DNA from 2 places in the Comamonas sp. C11 genome. Region 1 is predicted to be linked to the other one. Evidence: predicted binding sites of a transcription regulator. Region 1 holds the regulator's gene; the other holds the start of a gene.
What was found. Region 1 encodes NrdR, which represses ribonucleotide reductase genes. Its sites were predicted from a motif close to CACNANATNTNGTG; they were not measured.

Region 1 (11,371 bases):
CGCCCCAAGGGGCGCTTTTAATCGGCCCGCAGCAAACCTCATCGGCCAGTTGTCCTGGTTGCACCACGAGATTGATCCGGTGCGACCTCGGGCGATAGCCAAGAAAGGACAAGCTATGCCAGCGTCAGGAAAATTAATCGCCTCCGCGCGAACGTTGGGCCATAAGACGGCTCACGGTTTTCTTGCTCTCACTCACAACGGTTTCGCCCTGCTGGGCTTGGCCGTGGCCATTTCGGCCCTGATTTTGATCTCTCGTCCGGACCTGCGTCTGGCCGGCGCCACCGAGCTGCGCGAGTGGCTCGACACACGCCTGCCCGCAAGCACTGTTGTGGCCGCCGCCGATGTCGAAGAAGCTCCCGCTTCCGCCAGCATCGTCGTCGCCAGCGACCGCGCCACGGCCGTCAATCCCAAGAACCTCCCCAAGGAGCAGGCGGCTGTGGCCTACTGGCTCAGCAAAAAGTACCGCGTGGCACCCGAGCCGATTGCCGCCCTGGTCAGCGAAGCCTATGCCCAGGGCAAAGCCAACAAGCTGGATCCGACGCTGATTCTGGCCATCATGGCCATTGAATCGAGCTTCAACCCGTTTGCCCAAAGTTCGGTCGGCGCCCAGGGCCTGATGCAGGTGATGACTTCCGTGCACACCGACAAGTACGAAAGCTTTGGCGGCCAGCACGCGGCCTTCGACCCCGTGACCAATCTCAAGGTCGGCGTCAAGGTGCTCAAGGAATGCATTGCACGCGCCGGCTCCATCGAGGGTGGCCTGCGCTATTACGTGGGCGCAGCCAATCTTCCTTCGGACGGCGGCTATGCTGCCAAGGTGCTTGCCGAACACCAGCGCCTGCGCCAGGGCGTGGGTCTGCAGGCCAGCCCGCTGATGACGGCCAAGTCCGACGAAGCCACCAAGGTCTCTCACGCTCAGCAAGTGGCACTGGCCAACTCCAACCTCTAAGCGGCAGATCCCTGCATTTCTCAAGCTGGCTGCGGCCAGCTTTTTTTATGCCCCGGCCAGGGCCTGCGGGAAAAACGGGCATAGGCTCTGCAGCCATGCCGGCTCAGCTACACTAGCGGGTGTACGCAACTGGCGATAGGCGCAGAATTTTCTGCCGCTGACGTGGAATCCGGCAGACTGCAAGGTCTGTGAACCACCGGGGAGCGTACCGCCCAGAGCCGCAGCGACTGCAGCCTGCAAGCGTTTCAGCCGTTCGCCTGGGCAGCCCTTGGCCTCAAGGGAATTTCTAAGTTCACAGGACTGCCATGTTTCAACGCACCGATACCGTCGCGAAAGTCGACCCCGAACTGTTTGCAGCTATTGAAGCTGAAAACCATCGTCAGCAAGAGCACATCGAGCTGATTGCCAGCGAGAACTACTGCTCGCCCGCCGTGATGGAAGCCCAGGGCTCCCAGCTGACCAACAAGTACGCCGAAGGCTACCCTGGCAAGCGCTACTACGGCGGCTGCGAGCATGTGGACGTGGTCGAGCAACTGGCCATTGACCGCATCAAGCAGATCTTTGGCGCCGAAGCCGCCAACGTGCAACCCAATTCCGGCTCTCAAGCCAATCAGGCAGTGCTGATGGCTTTTGCCAAGCCAGGCGACACCATTCTGGGCATGAGCCTGGCCGAAGGCGGTCACCTGACCCACGGCATGGCGCTGAACATGTCCGGCAAATGGTTCAAGGCCGTCTCCTATGGCCTGAACGCCGACGAAGCCATCGACTACGACAAGCTCGAAGAACTGGCCCGTGAACACAAGCCCCGCATCATCGTGGCCGGCGCTTCTGCCTACGCCCTGCGCATCGACTTCGAGCGCTTCGCAAGAATAGCCAAGGAAGTCGGCGCCATCTTCTGGGTGGACATGGCCCACTATGCCGGTCTGATCGCCGCAGGCGTGTACCCCAACCCCGTGCCCCACGCCGACGTGGTCACCACCACCACTCACAAGAGCCTGCGCGGCCCCCGTGGCGGCGTGATCCTGATGAAGGCCGAGCACGAGAAGGCCATCAACAGCGCCATCTTCCCCGGCCTGCAAGGCGGCCCCCTGATGCATGTCATCGCCGGCAAGGCCGTGGCGTTCAAGGAAGCCCTGACTCCCGAGTTCAAGGCCTACCAGGAACAGGTCGTGAACAACGCCAAGGTGTTTGCCGAAACGCTGACCGAGCGCGGTCTGCGCATCGTCTCCGGCCGCACCGAAAGCCACGTGATGCTGGTGGACCTGCGCGCCAAGGGCATTACCGGCAAGGCAGCCGAAGCGGCCCTGGGTCTGGCTCACATCACCGTGAACAAGAACGCCATCCCCAACGACCCCGAGAAGCCCTTCGTGACCAGCGGCATCCGTATCGGCACCCCTGCCATGACCACCCGTGGTTTCGGCGAGGAAGAAGCCCGCATCACCGCCAATCTGGTGGCCGATGTGCTGGACAAGCCCGAAGACGAGGCCAATCTGGCAGCCGTGCGCGCCAAGGTGGCCGAGCTGACCGCCAAGTTCCCTGTCTACAGCAAGTAAATCCTGCTGCGCTGAGCTGCCATGAAGTGCCCCTTCTGCAACCACCCGGACACGCAAGTGGTTGAAACCCGGGAGTCCGAGGACGGGGGCTTCATCCGCCGCCGCCGCCGCTGTGGCGGCTGCGACAAGCGCTTCACGACCTACGAACGCCCCGAGGTCAGCTTTCCGACCGTGGTCAAGAGAGACGGCCGCCGTATCGAATACGAGCGCGCCAAGCTGCAAGGCTCTTTTCAGATCGCGCTGCGCAAGCGCCCCGTGAGCACCGAGCTCATCGATGCCGCCATAGAGCGCATCGAGGACAGGCTGCTCAATCTGGGCCAGCGTGAAATCGATTCCAGCCGCCTCGGCGAGCTGGTGATGGATGAACTCAAGGGCCTGGACAAGGTCGGCTATATCCGCTTTGCCAGCGTCTACCGCAGCTTCGAGGATGTGGACGACTTCAAGAACATCATGGATGAGGTTCGCAGTCCCAAGGCCAAGGCCGCCAGAAAGCCCCAGGCCTGACCGCCGCCATGCCAAAAGCCACCCTCGGGTGGCTTTTGTTTTGCGTGCCTGACGGCAGGTGCTTGCTATGAATTTATGAGTATCTAGCGCAATAATTCAAAGGATATCAGATAGATTTTTATCCAACTTCCTTAATGAACGCGCATGATGCGCTCCTTCAAAGGTAGCGCCATCGGGCCGCTGCGGCTTTGCTCGCGCACATGCCCGGCCAGGGCATCCAGATCCAGCATGCCGCCCACCACATCGATGCCTTGCGTGAAGATGCTGAAGTTGTCGCCTCCGCTGCCCAGATAGCTTTGCAGTCCCACGCGGTAGCGCTGCGACATCTCGAGCCGCCGGCCCTCGAGGCGCAGCTCGCTCACGCGCCGTCCTGCGGGCTGGCTGCGGTCAAAGCGGTAGCTGAAGCCCTCGGAGACCTGCAGAATGCGCGGCGCATTCACGGTGTTGCTGCCGCTGTCGAATTGCTGCTCCAGTGCCTGGCGAATCTGTTCGCCCGTCAGACTCATCACCATCAGCGTATTGCCGAACGGCTGAACGCTGAACAACTGTCCATAGGTCACGCTGCCGTCGCCCGCAGGCACCAGGTCGGCACGCACGCCGCCGGGATTCACAAAGGCCAGCTGCGCCCCTCCCGCAGCGGCATCGCGCGTGGCAGCGAGTATGGCGTCGGCCACGATGCGCCCCATCACGCTTTCGCCATTGGCTTGCGGCATGCGGCTGACCGCAGCGGCCAGCCGCCCTGCGCCGGCCTCTGCCAGCGGCCGGGCCGCAGCCTTGTAGCGCGCCACCAGCGCCGCCACTTCGGCATCGGCATCAAAGACCGGAAACTCGGGCTGCAAGCCCACCTGGCTGCCGGCGCTGCGATAGCCCTCGCCCTGCACGATGGTCTGGTGCGCCGATTTGCGGCTGACGCGGCCGGTGCGCGCATCCACCGTCAGTCTGACCTCTGTCAGCAGCGTGCCGTACTGGCCGGCGCTGGTCAGCAGAAACGGCTTGCGGGGATTCACCCTGGCGTAATCGCAGATATAGGAGCGATGGGTGTGACCGGAAATCACCACATCGACCTCGCCGGAGAGCTGCTCCAGAATCGGCACAATGGCGCCGGAGAGGCCTTTGCAGCTATCGTCCTGCAGGCCCGAAGTGGTGGCCCCGCCCTCATGGATCAGCAGCACGATCACATCGGCGCCCTGCGCCCTCAGTTGGGGGATCAGCGCATTGGCCGTCTGTGCCTCGTCGGCGAATGTCAGCCCTCTGACCCCGCTGGGCCGCACCATATGTGGCGTGTTCCTGAGCGTCATGCCAATGAAGCCCACGCCTATGCGCAGACCGTCTTGCTCGAAGAACTTCACCCCGGTCGCCGGAAACAGCGGCCGGCCGTCTTCACGCAACGTATTGGCCGCGAGAAAGGGGAACTGCGCGCCCCTGAAGGGCTGGCTGATCTGGCATGGCTGCTTGTTGGTGAACTTCTCACAGCCACCGTTTTGCATGCGCAGCAGCTCGGCCACGCCCTGGTCGTATTCGTGATTGCCGGTGGCCGCAAAGTCCACCCGCATAAGGTTGAGCACCTCAATCGTCGGCTCATCGAGAAACAGCGCCGAGACCATGGGCGAAGCCCCTATCATGTCCCCGGCCGTGACCAGCGCCACATGGCGGCTGGCCTGACGGCGCTGGGCGATGACCCGGGCCATGTAGGCCACGCCGCCAGCGGGCACGGCGACGCTCTGCCCCTGCGCATTCTGCGCCGTCACCGCCAGTCCGGGCGGCTCCAGATGGCCGTGCAGGTCATTGAAGCCCAGCACGGTGATCTCCATGCTGGCCGGCCTTGTCACGCCACCGCTGCATGCGCTCAAGCCCAGCGCGAGCAGCGCAGCGCAAAGGGGGACGGCGACCTTGCGAAAAGCACAACGCCAGCCTGGCGACAGGGCGCGAGACTGGCGTTGATCCGGTTTTTTGTCAGTTGCAACCATCGGACTCTCCTGAGTCAGAGGTTTTAACGCACAAAGCGGTCCGGACGATGTCAGGTGGCCGATGCCGGAATCGGGGCCAGCCCCGAATCCACATCGGCATTCTGCGCACGGTGGCGCAGCGCATGGTCCATCACCACCAGCGCCAGCAGCGCCTCGGCGATCGGCGCGGCGCGGATGCCCACGCAGGGGTCATGGCGCCCCTTGGTGATGACTTCGGTGCTCTGGCCGTGCACGTCGATGGACTCACGCGGCGTGATGATGGAGCTGGTGGGCTTGATGCCGATGCGCACTTCCAGATCCTGGCCGGTGCTGATGCCGCCCACGATTCCGCCCGCGTTATTGCTGCGGAAACCCTCGGGGCTCAGCGAATCGCCATGCGTGGTGCCGCGCTGGGCCACGCTGTCAAAGCCTGCACCGATCTCCACGGCCTTGACGGCATTCAGGCCCATCATGGCGTAGGCGATATCGGCGTCCAGTCGGTCATACAGGGGCTGGCCCAGGCCGACCGGCATATTGCTGGCGTTCACACGCAGCGCCGCACCGCAGGAATCGCCGCTCTTGCGCAACTGCTCCATGTATTCCTCGAAACGGCTCACATCGGCCACGGGCGCGAAGAAGGGGTTGTGGGGCACATGCTCCCAGCTCTCGAAGCCTATGGGCAGCTCCCCAATCTGAGTCATGCAGGCACGGAACTCGGTGCCGAATTTTTCCTTGAGCCATTTCTTGGCCACGGCACCCGCAGCCACGGTAGGGGCCGTCAGGCGTGCCGAGGAACGGCCGCCGCCACGCGGGTCGCGGATGCCGTACTTCTGGAAGTAGGCGTAGTCGGCATGACCGGGGCGAAAGCTCTGCGCGATATTGGAGTAATCCTTGCTGCGCTGATCGGTGTTGCGGATCAGCAGGGCAATCGGCGTTCCGGTGGTCCTGCCTTCGTACACACCGGAGAGAATCTCCACCGCATCGGGCTCGTTGCGCTGCGTGACGAACTTGCTGGTGCCAGGGCGACGACGATCCAGATCATGCTGGATATCCGCCTCGCTCAAGGCCATGCCCGGGGGGCAGCCATCAATCACACAGCCAATGGCCGGACCGTGGGACTCACCGAAATTGGTGACCGTGAAAATTGTGCCGAAGGTATTGCCGCTCATAGGCTGCTGATTATCGTTGAAGTGATGATTGACGGCTGAGCGCCGCCATGCCTGAAGTCTTTTCACCAGGCTCGGACCTGCATTTATTCTGGCCTCGGCCCTGGTCAGTCCGTGCTCGTCGTGCTGGCGGCCTGCGGGCTGGGACTGCGCCGCCTGCCGCCCCCATCAGCGCGAGACATGAAAAACCCCGCCTCGGCGGGGTCTGCAGCAGTCGCAGGGCTTATTCGGCGCCCTGGCGCTCGCCCTCGGGCCAGTCGCGGATATAGGCCTTGAGCATGCGGTTCTCGAAGTTCTGGCTGTCCACCACGGCCTTGGCCACGTCATACAGCGAGATCACGCCCATCAGCATGCGCTTGTCCATCACGGGCATATAGCGCGCATGGCGATCCAGCATCATGCGGCGCACCTCGTCCATATCGGTTTCCATGGTGCAGGTCATGGGCGCGTCGTCCATGGCGCCGCGCACGGTGATGTTCTCCACGCCGCCCGTCTTCACAAAGCCCTGAATCACCTCCCGGAAGGTGAGCATGCCCACCACATCGCCGTGATCCATCACGACCAGCGAGCCGATGTCCTTCTCCGACATCACCTGCACCGCCGCAGCCAGGCTTTCATCGGGCGACACCGTGTACAGGGTATTGCCTTTGACGCGCAGGATGTCACTAACTTTCATTGCTGTTCTCCGAAATCTGTTTGGCACGCTGTGGCAGCTTTTGTCCTGCATGTGTCAGCACATGGGGCATCGCTTTGCTCAGAATGCAGGTGCGTGCACAAATATAGCCCACAATGGCTTGCATTGAGAAAAACTAAAGCAATGACGAAACATATGAATTTCTACATATTCATTCGTCTATCCGACCAAATTGATATTTGATTGCATGCTCAATCACACATTGCGTCGATCAATACCAGCCATGGAGACACAACATGCCCGGCTACTCTGACCCCGGCTTCGACACCCTGAGCCTGCATGCAGGCGCTCAGCCCGACCCTGCCACCGGCGCACGTGCCGTACCCATCCATCTGACCACGTCCTTTGTCTTCGAATCCAGCGACCACGCGGCCAGCCTGTTCAATCTGGAGCGACCCGGCCATGTCTACAGCCGCATCTCCAACCCCACCAACGCAGTGCTCGAGCAGCGCGTCTCGGCCCTGGAAGGCGGCGTGGGCGCAATTGCCGTGGCCAGCGGCCAGGCGGCGCTGCACCTGTCGATTGCCACGCTGATGGGCGCGGGCAGCCATATCGTGGCCAGCACGGCGCTGTATGGCGGTTCGCAGAACCTGCTGCACTACACGCTGGCGCGCTTCGGCATAGAGACGACCTTCGTCAAGCCCGGCGACATCGATGGCTGGAAGGCCGCCGTGCGCCCCAACACCAGGCTGTTCTTCGGCGAAACCGTGGGCAACCCCGGCCTGGATGTGCTGGACATTCCCACCGTCAGCCAGATCGCCCACGAAGCCGGCGTGCCGCTGCTGGTCGACTCCACCCTCACCTCGCCCTGGCTGATCAAGCCTTTCGAGCATGGCGCGGACATCGTCTACCACTCGGCCACCAAGTTCCTGTCCGGCCACGGCACGGTGATCGGTGGTATCGTCGTCGATGGCGGCAGCTTCGACTGGGAAAAGTCGGGGCGCTTTCCCGAGCTGACCCAGCCCTATGACGGCTTTCACAATATGGTATTCAGCGAGGAATCCACCACGGGAGCCTTCTTGCTGCGCGCGCGCCGCGAAGGCCTGCGTGACTTTGGCGCCTGCATGAGCCCGCACAGCGCCTGGCTGATCCTGCAAGGCATAGAGACCCTGCCGCTGCGCATGGAGCGCCATATGCGCAACACCGAGAAAGTGGTGCAGTTCCTCGCCAGCCACCCGCTGGTCAGCCGCGTGGGCCATCCCATGCTGGAGACCCACCCCTCCCACGCACTGGCGCACAAGTTGCTGCCGCGCGGCGCCGGCTCTGTGTTCAGCTTTGACATTGCGGGCAACCGCAACCAGGGCAAGAAGTTCATCGAGACGCTGAAGGTCTTCAGCCATCTGGCCAATGTGGGCGACTGCCGCTCTCTCGTGATCCACCCCGCCAGCACCACGCATTTCCGCATGAGCGACGAGGCACTGGCCCAGGCAGGCATCGGCCAGGGAACGATCCGGCTGTCTATCGGCCTGGAAGACGCCGACGACCTGATCGACGACCTCAAGCGAGCACTGAAGGCGGCCGAGAAAGCCGTCTGAGAGACCTGAACAAAATGGTTGCCACAACTTCTGCATCGCTGGACTGGAAGCAGTTTGAACAGACTTTATTCAGCATCTACTGGCAAGATGCTCAGGCGTTCCTTGCCGCTAACCCTCAAGAGAGCATCTACGCACTGGCACTGAACGGCCTGTACCGTGAGCAGGATGGCCCCATTTACCTGCCCACGCTGTCTGCCAACAGCGAGCAGGCCTATTCACAGATGGTGAATGCCCCTGAGCCGCAGGGTCGTTTGTCCGAATTCGACCTGGATACCGGCCAGTTGGGCAGTCTGCGCTGGAACCCGCCGGATTGGGAATGGGAAGAGCTGGATTCGGCCTCGGACTCTCAGGAGTTGCAGCAACTGGAGCAAGCCTTGCTGGCCGAGGCCAATAAAAGCACGCCTGCCCACTGGTTGCGTACCGAGGCGCACCTGATCAAGGCGCTGATCCGCATCTGCAAGCAGCTGACCAAAGCCTGTCAAAAATCGCCCTGGGCCAGCCAGCTCACTCCAGGGTTTGCGGTGCTGATCCATGTGGAAGACACTCAGGAATGCGAAGCCATGGCACGCGAGAGCATGGGGGAGGCACGCTTTCTTGCATTGTTTCCCAGCCATGACCAGGACGCGCAAAGACGCGCCAGAGTTGCCGCGCTCTCCCCCGCTCAACAGCTGCAATACCATCTGAGCTGTCTTGAAGGGATCGGGCGCCCGGAACTGGGACTGAGCCGAAAAGAGGCGCAATTGCTGGGCGAAGAGGCCGAGACTGCGCTGCTTGCCATGGATCACCGCCAGGTGGCTCATGCGCTGCTGCCCATGCTGACTCGGCCCGGCAAACAGTGGCGTGCGGCCATGTTGCTGGCCCAGATGGCCTACCGGGACGAACAGGTACTGGCTGCACTGCGTCAACAGGTTCAGGCCCCCGTCCACAGCCCCAGGGAAGAAAGCGAGCGAGGCTGGTGTGCCAGTGCCTTGGGGTCGTTAGGCGACCAGGAGTGGCTGCAGCAGCAAATAGGCGCCACGGCCGTGCCTGTGGACAGGATCGCGCAAGGCATTGCCTACCCCTACCGCGCCTGGAACAGCAAGCCGGGAACCACGGCCCTGCACCTTGATTACGCGCCTCTGGAGCGGGCGCTCGACCTCAAGCACCCGGCCTTGGCCCAGGCGCTGAATGAAGAGCTATCACCCGGAACCGGCTATTGCAGCCTTCGGGTTGAGGATTTGGAGCAAGCCCTGTGCGCTATGCAGTCCGTTCACGCTCTGGTGCGCGTGCATGCTGCATGCATCATGGGAGAGCGAAGCCTTGGTGCCGCCGCGGGCAGGCGCGTCACCCCTGTACTGGCACAAGCCCTGAGTCACGACAGCAACGGAAACGTACGTTATCAGGCCATGCTGGGCCTGCGGTATTGGAAAAAAGCCGGCGCAGCGCAGCGCGCTGCGATTGAGCATGCCGCCGAACACGATGCCTGCGACAACATACGTGAGCTGGCTCGGCAATGGCTGCGTGAACACTGCTGAACCACAAAGAACAGAACCGGAGACAAACATGCAAATCAATGTGCAAGGCGCAGACATCTACGCCTACACCGGCGGCAAGGCTTTCGACGCGGCCAAGCCCACGGCCATTTTCATCCACGGTGTGCTCTGCGATCACAGTGTCTGGGCGCTGCAAAGCCGCTACATGGCCAATCACGGCTGGAACGTACTGGCCGTCGATTTGCCTGGCCATTGCAAAAGCGGCGGCCAAGCACCGGAATCCGTCGATGAGGCAGCAGCCTTCATAGGCGCGCTGATGGATGCGGCAAACCTGCAGCAAGCTGCACTGATCGGCCATAGTTGGGGCAGCCTGATTGCCATGGAGACTGCGGCCAGGCTAAAGAACCGCATCAGCCATCTGGTGCTGGTGGGTACGGCCTTTCCCATGAAGGTCTCGCCCGCACTGCTGGAGTCGGCCCTGAACACGCCCGAGAAGGCCATACAGATGGTCAACACCTTCTCGCGCGCCACGCTGGCACCGCCCAATGGCGCAGGCAGCTGGGTGTTTGGCGCCGGCATGGCCCTGGGCCGCCGCGTGCTGGCCAGCAACACTCGCACGAATCTGCTGCATGCAGGCTTCAAGGCCTGTGACAGCTATGCAGGTGGCGAAGCAGCCATGACGCAGGTCACCTGCCCGCTTCTGTTCGTGCTGGGCGAACAGGACCAGATGACACCGCCCAAGGCCGCAAAAGGCTTGATAGAAGCCGCCAAAGGCGCGGGCAAAGCAGTCAAGGTGCAGGTGATTCCAAATGGCCACAACCAGATGACGGAGTCGCCCGACGCGACGCTGTTTGCGATTCGGGATTTTCTGGCTGCATGAGCCATTAAGCTTGGGCCATGAGCCAAACCTTCCAGCACCACGGCCAACTGGCTGCCGCCTGCGCCGAATGGGCCAAGATATCACTGACCGGTTTGCAGCCCCGGCGCAATGTCAACCTGAGCGATAAAAAAGCCGACTGGAAGGAGGCACTGAGCACGCTCAAGCGCTTTGCCGGCAGCGACAGCTATAAAGCGCCCCAGGATTTCAAGGCACATGCCGCACTGGAAAACTGCTGGAAATGGAAGGAAGTAGGCGCGCAAGCGCGCTGGCTGCTGATCTACGGCATCGATCTTGGTCTGAGCGGCGATGTGCTGCGCCCCATCTACCAGGAAGTGGCCGCGCTGTGGATTGACGCTGCCTCAGTGGCAGAGCATGCACGCGCCTGCATGGCGCAGGAAACCGGCGAGGACTATGGCGTAGCTGCGCCAGTCAACACACGCACTGATGATTACGCTATTGCCGTGACCCTGCTGTCACTGGCCACACTGCTGGATGCTCAGGACGACGTCCCGGCGATTGATGAGCATGTACTGGCCTTCGATACGGACCAGTTGCTGGATTATCTGTGCGCCGGCGGTCTGCAGCTGCAGCAGGTCAGCGAGGAGCTTTTCCACAAACGCCCTTATGGCGCCATGAAGCCTTTCTTTGAACAGCTCGAAGCCCTGCCTGACC
Region 2 (11,371 bases), 1.0 Mb from region 1:
GCCTTCTTGGCAGGTGTCTTTTTCTCGGTTGTGGCCTTGGCGGCCGTCTTCTTCGCAGTTGCCATCATTTTCTCCTTCGTTGATTTGCATAAGACGTCCGGTTCTTTGCAGTGCCGGACGATTCAAAGCGATGTGGAGTTACGCATCGCTAGGAACACAAATTTGCTTCACGCCAAAAATCTCAGTTTTTTGTAGCAATGAAGTGAAGCAAGTCATGACTCGCATTGTGCCTGCTTAGAAGCAATTAATCCCAAGAAAGTGCGCCTCCGGTCTGATACTCGATCACTCGTGTCTCAAAGAAGTTACGTTCTTTCTTCAAATCGATCATTTCGCTCATCCAGGGGAAGGGATTTTCTTCACCGGGGAACAGTTCCTCCAGACCGATCTGCGTGGCGCGACGGTTGGCGATGTAGCGCAGATAGCCCTTGAACATGGATGCATTCATGCCCAGCACGCCGCGTGGCATGGTGTCCTCGGCATAGCGATATTCGAGCTCCACAGCCTTCTGGAACAGCTCCGTGATTTCCTGCTTGAACTCGGCCGTCCACAGATGGGGGTTCTCGAGCTTGAGCTGGTTGATCAGATCGATGCCGAAGTTGCAGTGCATGGACTCGTCACGCAGGATGTACTGGTACTGCTCGGCAGCGCCCGTCATCTTGTTCTGGCGGCCCAGGGCCAGGATTTGCGTGAAGCCCACGTAGAAGAACAGGCCTTCCATCAGGCAGGCAAAAACGATCAGCGACTTCAGCAGAGTCTGGTCGGTTTCGGGCGTGCCGGTGTGGAAGTTGGGGTCCATGATCGCTTCGATGAAGGGGATCAGGAACTCGTCCTTGTCGCGGATGGATTGGACTTCGTTGTAGGCATTGAAGATTTCCGATTCATCCAGACCCAGCGACTCCACGATGTACTGGTAGGCATGGGTGTGGATGGCTTCTTCGAAGGCCTGGCGCAGCAGGAACTGGCGGCACTCGGGCGCCGTGATGTGGCGGTAGGTGCCCAGCACGATGTTGTTGGCGGCCAGCGAATCGGCCGTCACAAAGAAGCCCAGATTGCGCTTGACGATGCGACGCTCGTCTTCGGTCAGACCGTTGGGATCCTTCCACAGCGCGATGTCGCGCGTCATGTTCACTTCCTGCGGCATCCAGTGGTTGGCGCAGGTGGCCAGATACTTTTCCCAGGCCCACTTGTACTTGAAGGGGACCAGCTGGTTCACGTCGGTCTTGGCGTTGATGATGCGCTTGTCGGCGGCATTCACGCGCTTGTGGGTGCTGGTGGACGCGCCAGCTTCTGCGCTGGTGGCGGAAGGGGCAAAGGTGTCGTCGTCAAAGCTCAGCATGATTTATTCCTTCAAGGGAAAAGCTGGGTGCAGTGCATTCAACATCCAGCCTTCTGATTTATCTATTTAATAAGCGCCACTGAAAACTGGCGCCCTCCAACCCAAAGACACCGAGCAAGAGCCGTCTCGCAGCGAAGGTGTCGTCCCCCTCCCGCGTAGCGAGGAAGGGGGAAGGCGCGGAGCGCCTCAGGGGGTGTTGCCAGTTACTGGCAAGCCTCGCAACCAGGGTCGTCAATCGCGCAGAACTTGATGTCCGTGGCGGGTGCCTGGGCACGTGCAGCAGCGGCAGCGGCTTCCAGTGCGCTCACCGCAGGCTTGGCCGCGGGGGCAGCCGAAGCAGCAGGAGCGCCGGAGGACACGGCGTTCAGCACACGACTTTGCACGGTGGACTTCTCGATATTGGTCGCGCTGGTGGTGCGCAGGTAGTAGGTGGTCTTCAGACCGCGCAGCCAGGCCAGCATATAGGTGTCGTGCAGCTTCTTGCCCGATGCACCGGCCATGTAGATGTTCAGGCTCTGGGCCTGGTCGATCCACTTCTGGCGGCGCGAGGCGGCTTCCACCAGCCATTCGGGCGAGACTTCGAACGCGGTGGCGTAGAGGTTCTTGATCTCTTGCGGCACGCGGTCGATGGCGCGCAGCGAGCCGTCGAAATGCTTGAGGTCCATGACCATCACGTCGTCCCACAGGCCCAGACGCTTGAGGTCGCGCACCAGGTACTGGTTGATGACGGTGAATTCGCCCGACAGATTGGACTTCACGGACAGGTTGCCGAACGAAGGCTCGATCGAGGCATCCACACCCACGATGTTGGAGATGGTGGCGGTGGGGGCAATGGCCACGCAGTTGGAGTTGCGCATGCCGTCCTTGGCGATCTTGGCGCGCAGGGCGTCCCAGTCCAGCTTGGCGGAGCGATCCACTTCCACATAGCCGCCGCGGGCCTTTTCCAGCAGCTTCAGAGTGTCGGGGGGCAGGATGCCCTGATCCCACAGCGATCCCTTGAAGGTGGAGTAGGTGCCGCGTTCCTTGGACAGCTCGGTCGACGCCCAGTAAGCGTAGTAGCAGATGGCTTCCATGGCCTCGTCGGCGAACTCGACGGCGCCCTGGCTGGCGTAGGCGGTGCGCATTTCATACAGCGCATCCTGGAAACCCATCAGGCCCATGCCCACGGGGCGGTGGCGCAGATTGGAGTCCTTGGCCTTTTGCACGGCGTAGTAGTTGATGTCGATCACGTTGTCCAGCATGCGCATGGCCGTGTTCACGGTCTTGCGCAGCTTGTCGTGGTCGATCTTGCCGTCCTTGATGTGCTGGACCAGGTTCACGGAACCCAGGTTGCAGACCGCGGTTTCGGTGTCGCTGGTGTTGAGCGTGATCTCGGTGCACAGATTGGACGAGTGCACCACACCCACGTGCTGCTGGGGCGAGCGGATGTTGCAGGGGTCCTTGAAGGTGATCCAGGGATGGCCGGTCTCGAACAGCATCGAGAGCATCTTGCGCCACAGATCCACGGCAGGCACGCGCTTGAACAGCTTGAGCTCGCCGCTGTCGACCTTGGCTTCATAGGCGGTGTAGGCCTTCTCGAAGGCTTCGCCGTACAGGTCGTGCAGATCGGGAGCGTCAGCGGGCGAGAACAGGGTCCACTGGCCTTTTTCCATCACGCGCTTCATGAACAGGTCGGGAATCCAGTTCGCCGTGTTCATGTCGTGGGTGCGGCGGCGGTCGTCGCCGGTGTTCTTGCGCAGCTCCAGGAACTCTTCGATGTCCAGGTGCCAGGACTCCAGATAGGTACAGACTGCGCCCTTGCGCTTGCCGCCCTGGTTCACGGCCACGGCCGTGTCGTTGACCACCTTGAGGAAGGGAACCACGCCTTGCGATTCGCCGTTGGTGCCCTTGATGCGCGAGCCCAGGGCACGCACACGGGTCCAGTCATTGCCCAGGCCGCCGGCAAACTTGGACAGCAGAGCGTTTTCCTTGATGGATTCGTAGATGCCGTCCAGGTCGTCGGGCACGGTGGTCAGGTAGCAGGACGACAGCTGCGAGCGCAGCGTGCCGCTGTTGAACAGCGTGGGGGTGGACGACATGAAGTCGAAGGACGACAGCAGTTCGTAGAACTCGATGGCACGGGCGTTGCGGTCGGGCTCGTTCAGCGCCAGGCCCATGGCCACGCGCATGAAGAAGGACTGGGGCAGCTCGATGCGGGTCTTGCGCACGTGCAGGAAGTAGCGGTCGTACAGGGTCTGCAGACCCAGGTAGTCGAACTGCTCGTCGCGCTCGGCCTTCAGGGCCTTGGCCAGACGGGGCAGGTCGTAGTTCAGCAGCTCGGGGTTGAGCAGCTCGTTGTCCACGCCTTTTTGCACAAAGCCGGGGAAGTAGTCGGCATAGGCGGCCTGCATTTCTGCGGGCTGCACGTCGCGGCCCATGACTTCGCGCACGATGGTGTGCAGCAGCAGGCGGGCGGTGACGTAGGTGTAGTCAGGGTCTTTTTCGATCAGCGTACGGGCGGCCAGGATGGATGCCTTGTAGACCTCGGCCAGAGGCACGCCGTCGTACAGATTGCGCAGGGTTTCGGCCACGATGGGCGCGGACTGGATGTCGGCATTCAGATTGCGGCAGGAAGCGACGATCAGAGCCTCCAGGCGCTCCTGGTCCAGGGGCACGCGCTGGCCGTTGTCGGTCACATGCAGCACGGGTTTGGCGGCGGCAGCGGCGGCCACTTCGGCGGCCTTCTTCTGCTCGGCACGTTCCTGGTTGCGGCGCTCGCGGTACAGCACATAGGCGCGGGCCACGTCCTGATGACCGGCGCGCATCAGGCCCAGCTCGACCTGGTCCTGCACATCTTCAATATGGAAGGTGCCGCCATCGGGACGCGAGCGCACCAGTGCGCGCACCACGCCTTCGGTCAGTTCGTTGACGGTGTCGCGCACGCTGGCAGACGCTGCGCCCTGCGCGCCGCGCACAGCCAGGAATGCCTTGGTCAGGGCCACGGCAATCTTCTGGGGCGCGAAAGCCACCACATCGCCGCTGCGGCGGATGATCTGATAGCTGTCATTGGGGGAGGAAGAATTGGCTGCACCGGCAGGTGCGGCAGAAGGCAGTGAGTTCAACGCTTCTTGCATAAGTTCCTCTGAGTCAATATGTGGATAGGCAGACAAAGGCCTGCACTGTGGGCAGGCCATCAAAAACACGATTCGGCGCCTCGGTTTACACATGGTTTGCACAGGGTGTGCACAACTTGTAAACACTAGATATGGGGTCTGAGGCTCTTCAAAACACTACCGGTAGTGTATCGCGCTTAAATCCGAGCGACCTGATGAAACTACTGAATCTGGCATTTCTAGCGTCGCTTGACAGCCGCAAAAATGACTTCATCCCGCATGAATAAAGGCCTGTGGCGCGGTTGCGCGCGGCGGCAGATCGGGCCGGAAATATGTAAAAAATTTGCGTGTTTGATGCAGGCGACAGTTGTTGCGCGCGCGCCATTGACATGCCGTTTCGAAGCCCCGCAACGATGGATGCTTGGGATTCTCAAAATGAGGAGCACATAGCGCCTGCCAGTAAAAGATTTCAGCTACGAATATGTATGAAATCGACGGCTGAAAGGCGGGAGATGCTATGAAGATTTCAGGCAGTGCCTGAGTCTGCCGGACCGGGGGGGAATTTCCAGCTTCGGGTGCTGCCTGCGCTGGCCAGCTGCTGCTGCAGCCACTGCCAGTCGAAACCGGGTCCGGGGTCCTGCTTGCGCCCGGGGGCGATGTGCTCGTGCCCGGCGATGTAGCGCACCGGATATTGCGCCGCGATGGCTATGCAAAGCTGCTGCAGGGCCTGGTACTGCGGAGCTTCAAAGCTCAGGCCTTCCAGGCCTTCGAGTTCGATGCCGATGGAGTCGTCGTTGCAGCGCTCGCGCCCGCGCCACTGGCTCACGCCGGCATGCCAGGCACGGTCGTCGCAGCTGACGAACTGCCAGATTTCGCCCTGACGCGTGATAAAGAAATGTGACGAGACTTCGAGGCCGCGAATGCCCTGGTAATAGGAGTGGGCGTCCCAGTCCAGCTGATTGGTGAACAGCTGCTGCACCGCGCCTGTACCGTACTGGCCCGGAGGCAGGCTGATGGAGTGGATGACGACGAGGTCGATCTGCGCATCCACGGGGCGAGGGCCGAAATTGGGAGATCTCAGCGGACGCGCCGCACCATACCAGCCGGCCTGCCAGGGCTGCTGTGGCAGCGGCAAGGATGGAGAATGGGGTGCGGGATCAGACATTGTCGCTCTGGTGTTTGCTGCCTTCGGCCGGCAGGTCTATGCCCAGACGGTCGATGCGGTAGCGAATCTGGCGCAGGCTGATGCCCAGTCTGGCCGCCGTGGCTGTGCGGTTGAAGCCGTTGTCCTGCAGGGCTCTGACCAAGATGCTGCGCTCCTGTTCATCCAGCCAGCCTTGCAGATCCTCCGGCAGCGTGGCCGGACTGCCTGCGTGCTGAGTTTGCGGCGGCGGTGCGCTCGATGCCAAAGCGTCCGAGGAAGCGGCTGCCGCCACACCAGTGCCCTCGGCCGGAACGCCGGATTCGGGCAGGCGCAGCGGGCCTTCCTCGCCCAGTGCAATGGCGCGGTGCAGCACGTTCTCCAGCTCGCGCACATTGCCAGGCAGCGGGAGCTGGGCTATCTGGCTCAGGCTGATGTCGTCCAGCTCCGGCGTAGCCAGTCCGGACTCGCGGGCCAGCTTTTGCAGCAAAGCCTGGCATAGCTGGCCCAGGTCTTCACGGCGCTCGCGCAGCGCGGGCAGTTCGATTTCGATGACATTGAGACGGTAGAACAGGTCCTGGCGGAAATTGCCGGCCTGCACTTCCGCTCCCAGATCGCGGTGGGTGGCGCTGACGATGCGCACATCGACGGCTTCTTCCTGGGTGCTGCCCAGCGGACGAATCTTGCGTTCCTGAATGGCGCGCAGCAGCTTGGCCTGCATGGCCAGGGGCAGGTCGCCGATTTCATCGAGAAACAAGGTGCCGCCCTGTGCGGCCTGGAAGTAGCCGGGCCTGTCCTGGGTGGCGCCGGTGTAGGAGCCCTTGCGGGCACCGAAGAACTCGGCTTCGAGCAGGCTTTCCGGGATGGCACCGCAGTTGACTGCGACCATGGGACCGTCGGCCCGCTGGCTGCAGCCGTGCAGGGCGCGTGCCACCAGTTCCTTGCCCGTGCCGGATTCACCGTGGATCAGCACGGGAGCCATACCTTTGGCGACCTTGGCAATGCGCTGCTTGACCAGTTGCATGGCCTGAGACTGGCCAACCAGAGCCTCCAGGGCGCCAGCTGGCGTTCCCGCACCAGTGCCGCTGGCCGCCGAGCTATCGCTGGTCGTTGGGTTGCCGGGCTTGAGCACTGCGCCAATGCCTTGCACGGCCGAGGCCACGACCTGGCGGAACTGGCGCAGGTCCACGGGCTTGGTCAGATAGTCGAACGCGCCCGCGCGCAGGGCCTCGACGGCGTTTTCGGCAGAGCCGTAGGCCGTCATGACGATGCAGCGCTCGCTGCGCGACTGATCGCGCAGCTGCAGCAGCAGCTCCATGCCGATCCCGTCGGGCAGGCGCATATCGGTAATCAAGACATCGAAATTGCGGCCTTGCAGCTGAGTCATGCCTTCCTGGACCGAGCCCGCGGTTTCCACGCGGTAGCCTTCCCGCAACAAGGTCAGCTCGTAGAGCGTGCGCAGATCCGGTTCATCATCGACCACGAGAATGCTGGCCGCTGCGGATGAGTGAGGCGATGATGTCACTGGGCTTACACCATGATCGAGTCAAACAGAGAGTGGCTCGCGAGGGATGAAGGGCCGCTGCGCAGAGTCACGATAAAGGCATTGCCGTTCACCTCGCCTTGCGGTGTTTTGCGAGCCAGGCGTTGATAGCTGATGGAGGCATCGTAGCGCTGGCACAGCTCGCGGCATATATAGAGTCCGAGGCCGCTGGAGCGGCTTTGAGAGGAGAAGAACGGCTCGAACAGATGGCGCTCGACGCTGGACTCCAGCGGTGCCCCATCACTCCAGACCATGAACCAGCAGGTGTCGTCCTGCGGTGCGAGACCCTGGATCCGACCGTTCAAGGGCCCGTGGCCGCTGATCAGCTGCAGGCCCGCCTCATTGTCGGCATGGCTGCGGTGGCGCTGGGCATTGTCCAGCAAGTTGATCAGCACGCGGCGCAGATGCTCTTCATCGAACAGGATATGGCGGGCCGTTGCATTGAGCCGCAGCAGAAGCTGGCGCGGCGGAGTGGCCTGTATGCGCCATTCATGGCTGATCTGGGCCAGCAGGGTGTCCAGCGGCAGCGACTGGCCCTGATGGGTTTCTGTGCCCTGCTGCACGCGCGCCAGGTTGAGGATTTCTTCGGCGATGCGGGCCAGTCGGTCGGCATTCTGCCCCACGATGCGGCATAGCTGTTGGGGGCCGGGCTGGCTCGCCAGGTCTTCGGCCAGCAGCGCATTGGCCTGGGTGATGGCCGCGAGCGGGTTGCGTATTTCATGGGCTACGGCAGCCGACATACGGCCCATGGAGGCCAGCTTTTCGGTGCGCAGCTGCGCTTCCATTTCGCGCAGGTCGTGAAGAAACATGACGCAAAGCGAATGGCTGGCTTGCGCCTGTGGCCCCTCGTCCAGATAGGGCGCCGAAACTTCGGTGATGCGTGTGCGCACATGCATGCCCGTGGCGCCGTGTCGTTCATGAGCCTGCAGGTGAATCGTGGCGGACAGTGGGCGGGCATGGGCAAAGCTGGCTTGTGTTGAATGCGCCAGCGGCTCCCACCAACTGTGGGCCTGCAGGGAAAAAGGCTGGGGGTGATCCATGGCGAGGCCCAGCAGCTGCAAGGCAGCTGGGTTGGCCTGCAGAACCAGCAAGCTCGAGTCGACCACCAGCACGCCATCGGAGAAGTGGTTGATCACCAGACTGTTGACCTGCTCCTGGGTCTGAGTGCGCAAGCGGTTGAACAGGGCCTGGGAGCGCTCGCGCCGGACACGCTTGGCCAGCTCGTGCGTGAGATAGGCCACGCAGAAATAGCCGGCGCAGGAAAAAGCCGCCTGGTAATAAGACTGGGCGCCGTCGTTGAGGCCGCCATGGTATTGCCAGAAGGTGTAGGCCAGCGTCAGCAGCGTGATGCTGGCCGTGGTGCCAAAGGCCAGCATCAGTCCGCCCAGGGCCGAGGAGATCAGGACGGGAATGGCCAGCAGCGCGGTGTAGTTGAGCGAGCCGACCTGAAAGAGCTGCAGCAGAAAGATCACGGCAATGTCGACACCGATCACGGGCAGCCATTGCAGGGCTGCGCGAGGCGCCGGCAAATGACGTCCGGCAGTCAGGCGCAGCACGACGGTCAGCGTCAGATAGGTGAAGCAGATCAGCCAGGCCAGGGGGGAGCTGATGTTCTGCAGCTGCAGATTCAGTGTCTGCAGCAGCACCAGGGCCAGCGCCAGAAGCACGCGGCCGCTGAGGAAAGCCTGCCACAGGCGCACGAACGGGGCGTTGAGGCTGGCGTCTGCGCGCCGGCTGATGGCCGCATCCAGCGGGATGGCGGTGTGCTGCCAGGGCGAGGCGGAGTTCACCATGCGGTCAGTGGCGCTCAGTGTCTTGCTGGGCCAGGCGGCGGTGTTCCGCGCTGCAGAAGATCTTGCCCGAGGCGTCGCTCACGGCATCAGCCAGCGGCAGGTGAAGGCCGCAGTGAGCACAAGCTACCATGGTCTGTGCGTGCTTGGGGACACTGGCAGGCCTGGTCTGTTCAGCCACTTCTGCGCGGCGCTTGCTGCGCCAGATTCCGACAGCCACCACCACGACCAGCAGGACCAGCAAATACTTCATGCTGCGCGCTCCAGCAGGACTTCAATCACAAAGCGCGAGCCGACATAGGCCAGCAGCAAGAAGATGGCGCCGATATAAAGAACTCGCACGGCGCTTTGGCCGCGCCAGCCGAATCGCTTGCGGCCGAACAGCAGCACGGCAAATGCCAGCCAGGACAGCAGGGAGAAAATGGATTTGTGATTCCACACCCATGCCTTGCCATAGAGCTGTTCGCCAAACAGCCAGCCTGCGGCCAGTGTGGCGGTCAGCAGCACAAAGCCCGCTCCGACAAAACGGAAGGTCAGCCGCTCCAGCGTCAGCAGCGGCAGTCCGCTGTCATGGTCGCCGCCCTGGCGCATCTGCCGCTCGGCATGGCTCATCAGCGCGCCATGAACGACGGCTGCGGCAAACAGGCCGTAGGAAGCAATACCCAGAGCCAGATGCAGAGGCAGCCAGGGCGAGGCGTTGACGTGCAGCGGTGTGCCGGGGAACACCACGGCCAGAAGCACGGCCACGCTTCCCAGGATGGACAGCGGCCAGCGCGAGCGCAGCTGCGGGTAGAGCTGCTGCTCCACCACATAGACGGTCAGCACCAGCCAGGCAGTGATCGAGAGTGCGGGAGCAAAGCCGAAGTGCGGCAGCTCGCCAAGCAAACCCCAGCCCAGCAGCAGGGCATGCAGTGCCCAGGCCAGGCGCAGGCAGCGACGGGCACCGGCTTCTTGCAGGCGCTGGGTGGCAAGTGCAGGAATGGCGTAGGCAATGGCTGCTGCCATGGCCAGGATCCAGCCAATGGGGCCAGCTGCAGTGAGCGGTTGGGAGAGCATGCTTTCTATGATAGTGCCGCTGGCCCGCACTCATCTTTTGCAGGCCGCTGCCGTCCGTCAATTTTGCGTATAAAGCACTGCCTGAACCCGGTCATGAGCGCGGGTTTGAGCGTTTGCAGGGCAGATCGTCGGCTCTTGAGCCCGGTCTTCAAGGATTTTCTCCGGTCGGACGATGTCTCCAGGCTTCCCGCCCCGCAGGCCAGTCTTCCACCAAGAGTCAGGACTCTCAGGGTAGCTCGATTCTGCTCGAGATTCAGGGCCGGCCCGGTTTCTTTCGAGGGCGCTGTGGAGCACAGCGGAGCGACTTTGCACGCCTGAGGCAGATCACGGACAAGTCTGCGGGGCATCGTCAATCAAGGGCAGCGGGTAAAATGCCTGTTCATGCAGCTTCGCCTCGCCTGAGCTGGGCCCGCAAGCTGCCCGGAGAGTCGTGCTGCGCGCTCGCGCACGACTTCCGTCCATCCATAACTTTCGAATGCTTTTTGCTTATGGCCTCCGCACTCACCGATAAACTCTCGCGCCTTGTCAAAGAGATGCGCGGCCAGGCCCGCATCACCGAGTCCAATGTGCAGGACATGCTGCGCGAAGTGCGCATGGCCTTGCTGGAGGCCGACGTGGCCCTGCCCGTGGTGCGCGACTTCATTGCCCGCGTCAAGGAAAAGGCACTGGGTCAGGAAGTCATCAGCTCGCTGCAGCCCGGCCAGGTGCTGGTGTCCATCGTCAACAAGGAGTTGGCGGCGACCATGGGCGAAGGCGTGGCCGACATCAACCTCAATGCCCAGCCTCCCGCCGTCATTCTGATGGCGGGTCTGCAAGGCGCAGGCAAGACCACGACCACGGCCAAGCTGGCCAAGCATCTGATCGAAAAGCGCAAGAAAAAGGTGCTCACGGTTTCGGGAGACGTGTATCGTCCCGCGGCCATCGAGCAGCTCAAGACCGTGACGGCCCAGGCTGGCGCCGAGTGGTTTCCCTCCACGCCCGACCAGAAGCCACACGATATCGCCGTGGCCGCGATTGATTACGCCAAGAAGCATTTCTTCGATGTGCTGCTGGTGGATACGGCCGGCCGTCTGGCCATCGACGAGCTGCTGATGGCCGAAATCAAGGATTTGCACGCCACGCTCAAACCCGTCGAAACCCTGTTCGTGGTCGATGCCATGCAGGGTCAGGATGCGGTCAACACCGCCAAGGCCTTCAAGGAAGCGCTGCCGCTGACCGGAATCGTGCTGACCAAGCTCGACGGCGATTCGCGCGGCGGTGCGGCGCTGTCGGTGCGCCAGATCACGGGTGCGCCCATCAAGTTTGCCGGTGTCTCGGAAAAGATCGACGGCCTGGAAGTCTTTGATGCCGACCGCCACGCACAGCGCGTGCTGGGCATGGGCGACATCGTGGCCCTGGTCGAGCAGGTCACCA

Region 2: a site for NrdR is predicted at 4,573-4,586, ahead of NOX35_RS22870 (ribonucleoside-diphosphate reductase subunit alpha). Genes of this name have one in related genera too.

The regions. Positions count from the first base shown of each region.
Region 1 covers NZ_CP101743.1:3,907,694-3,919,064, forward strand. Annotated here, with positions in the region: gene NOX35_RS17880 (lytic transglycosylase domain-containing protein) at 116-949, shown strand; ZMP/ZTP riboswitch at 1,065-1,219, shown strand; gene glyA (serine hydroxymethyltransferase) at 1,255-2,502, shown strand; gene nrdR (transcriptional regulator NrdR) at 2,524-3,006, shown strand; gene NOX35_RS17895 (bifunctional UDP-sugar hydrolase/5'-nucleotidase) at 3,138-4,973, opposite strand; gene aroC (chorismate synthase) at 5,024-6,121, opposite strand; gene NOX35_RS17905 (CBS domain-containing protein) at 6,342-6,794, opposite strand; gene NOX35_RS17910 (O-acetylhomoserine aminocarboxypropyltransferase) at 7,049-8,347, shown strand; gene NOX35_RS17915 (DUF4303 domain-containing protein) at 8,362-9,861, shown strand; gene NOX35_RS17920 (alpha/beta fold hydrolase) at 9,890-10,699, shown strand; gene NOX35_RS17925 (PoNe immunity protein domain-containing protein) at 10,717-11,371, shown strand, end outside.
Region 2 covers NZ_CP101743.1:4,949,383-4,960,753, reverse strand. Annotated here, with positions in the region: gene NOX35_RS28860 (hypothetical protein) at 1-65, opposite strand, end outside; gene NOX35_RS22875 (ribonucleotide-diphosphate reductase subunit beta) at 245-1,336, opposite strand; gene NOX35_RS22870 (ribonucleoside-diphosphate reductase subunit alpha) at 1,540-4,449, opposite strand; gene ampD (1,6-anhydro-N-acetylmuramyl-L-alanine amidase AmpD) at 4,955-5,593, opposite strand; gene NOX35_RS22860 (sigma-54 dependent transcriptional regulator) at 5,586-7,052, opposite strand; gene NOX35_RS22855 (PAS domain-containing sensor histidine kinase) at 7,100-8,905, opposite strand; gene NOX35_RS22850 (PP0621 family protein) at 8,910-9,155, opposite strand; gene NOX35_RS22845 (inner membrane protein YpjD) at 9,152-9,958, opposite strand; gene ffh (signal recognition particle protein) at 10,447-11,371, shown strand, end outside.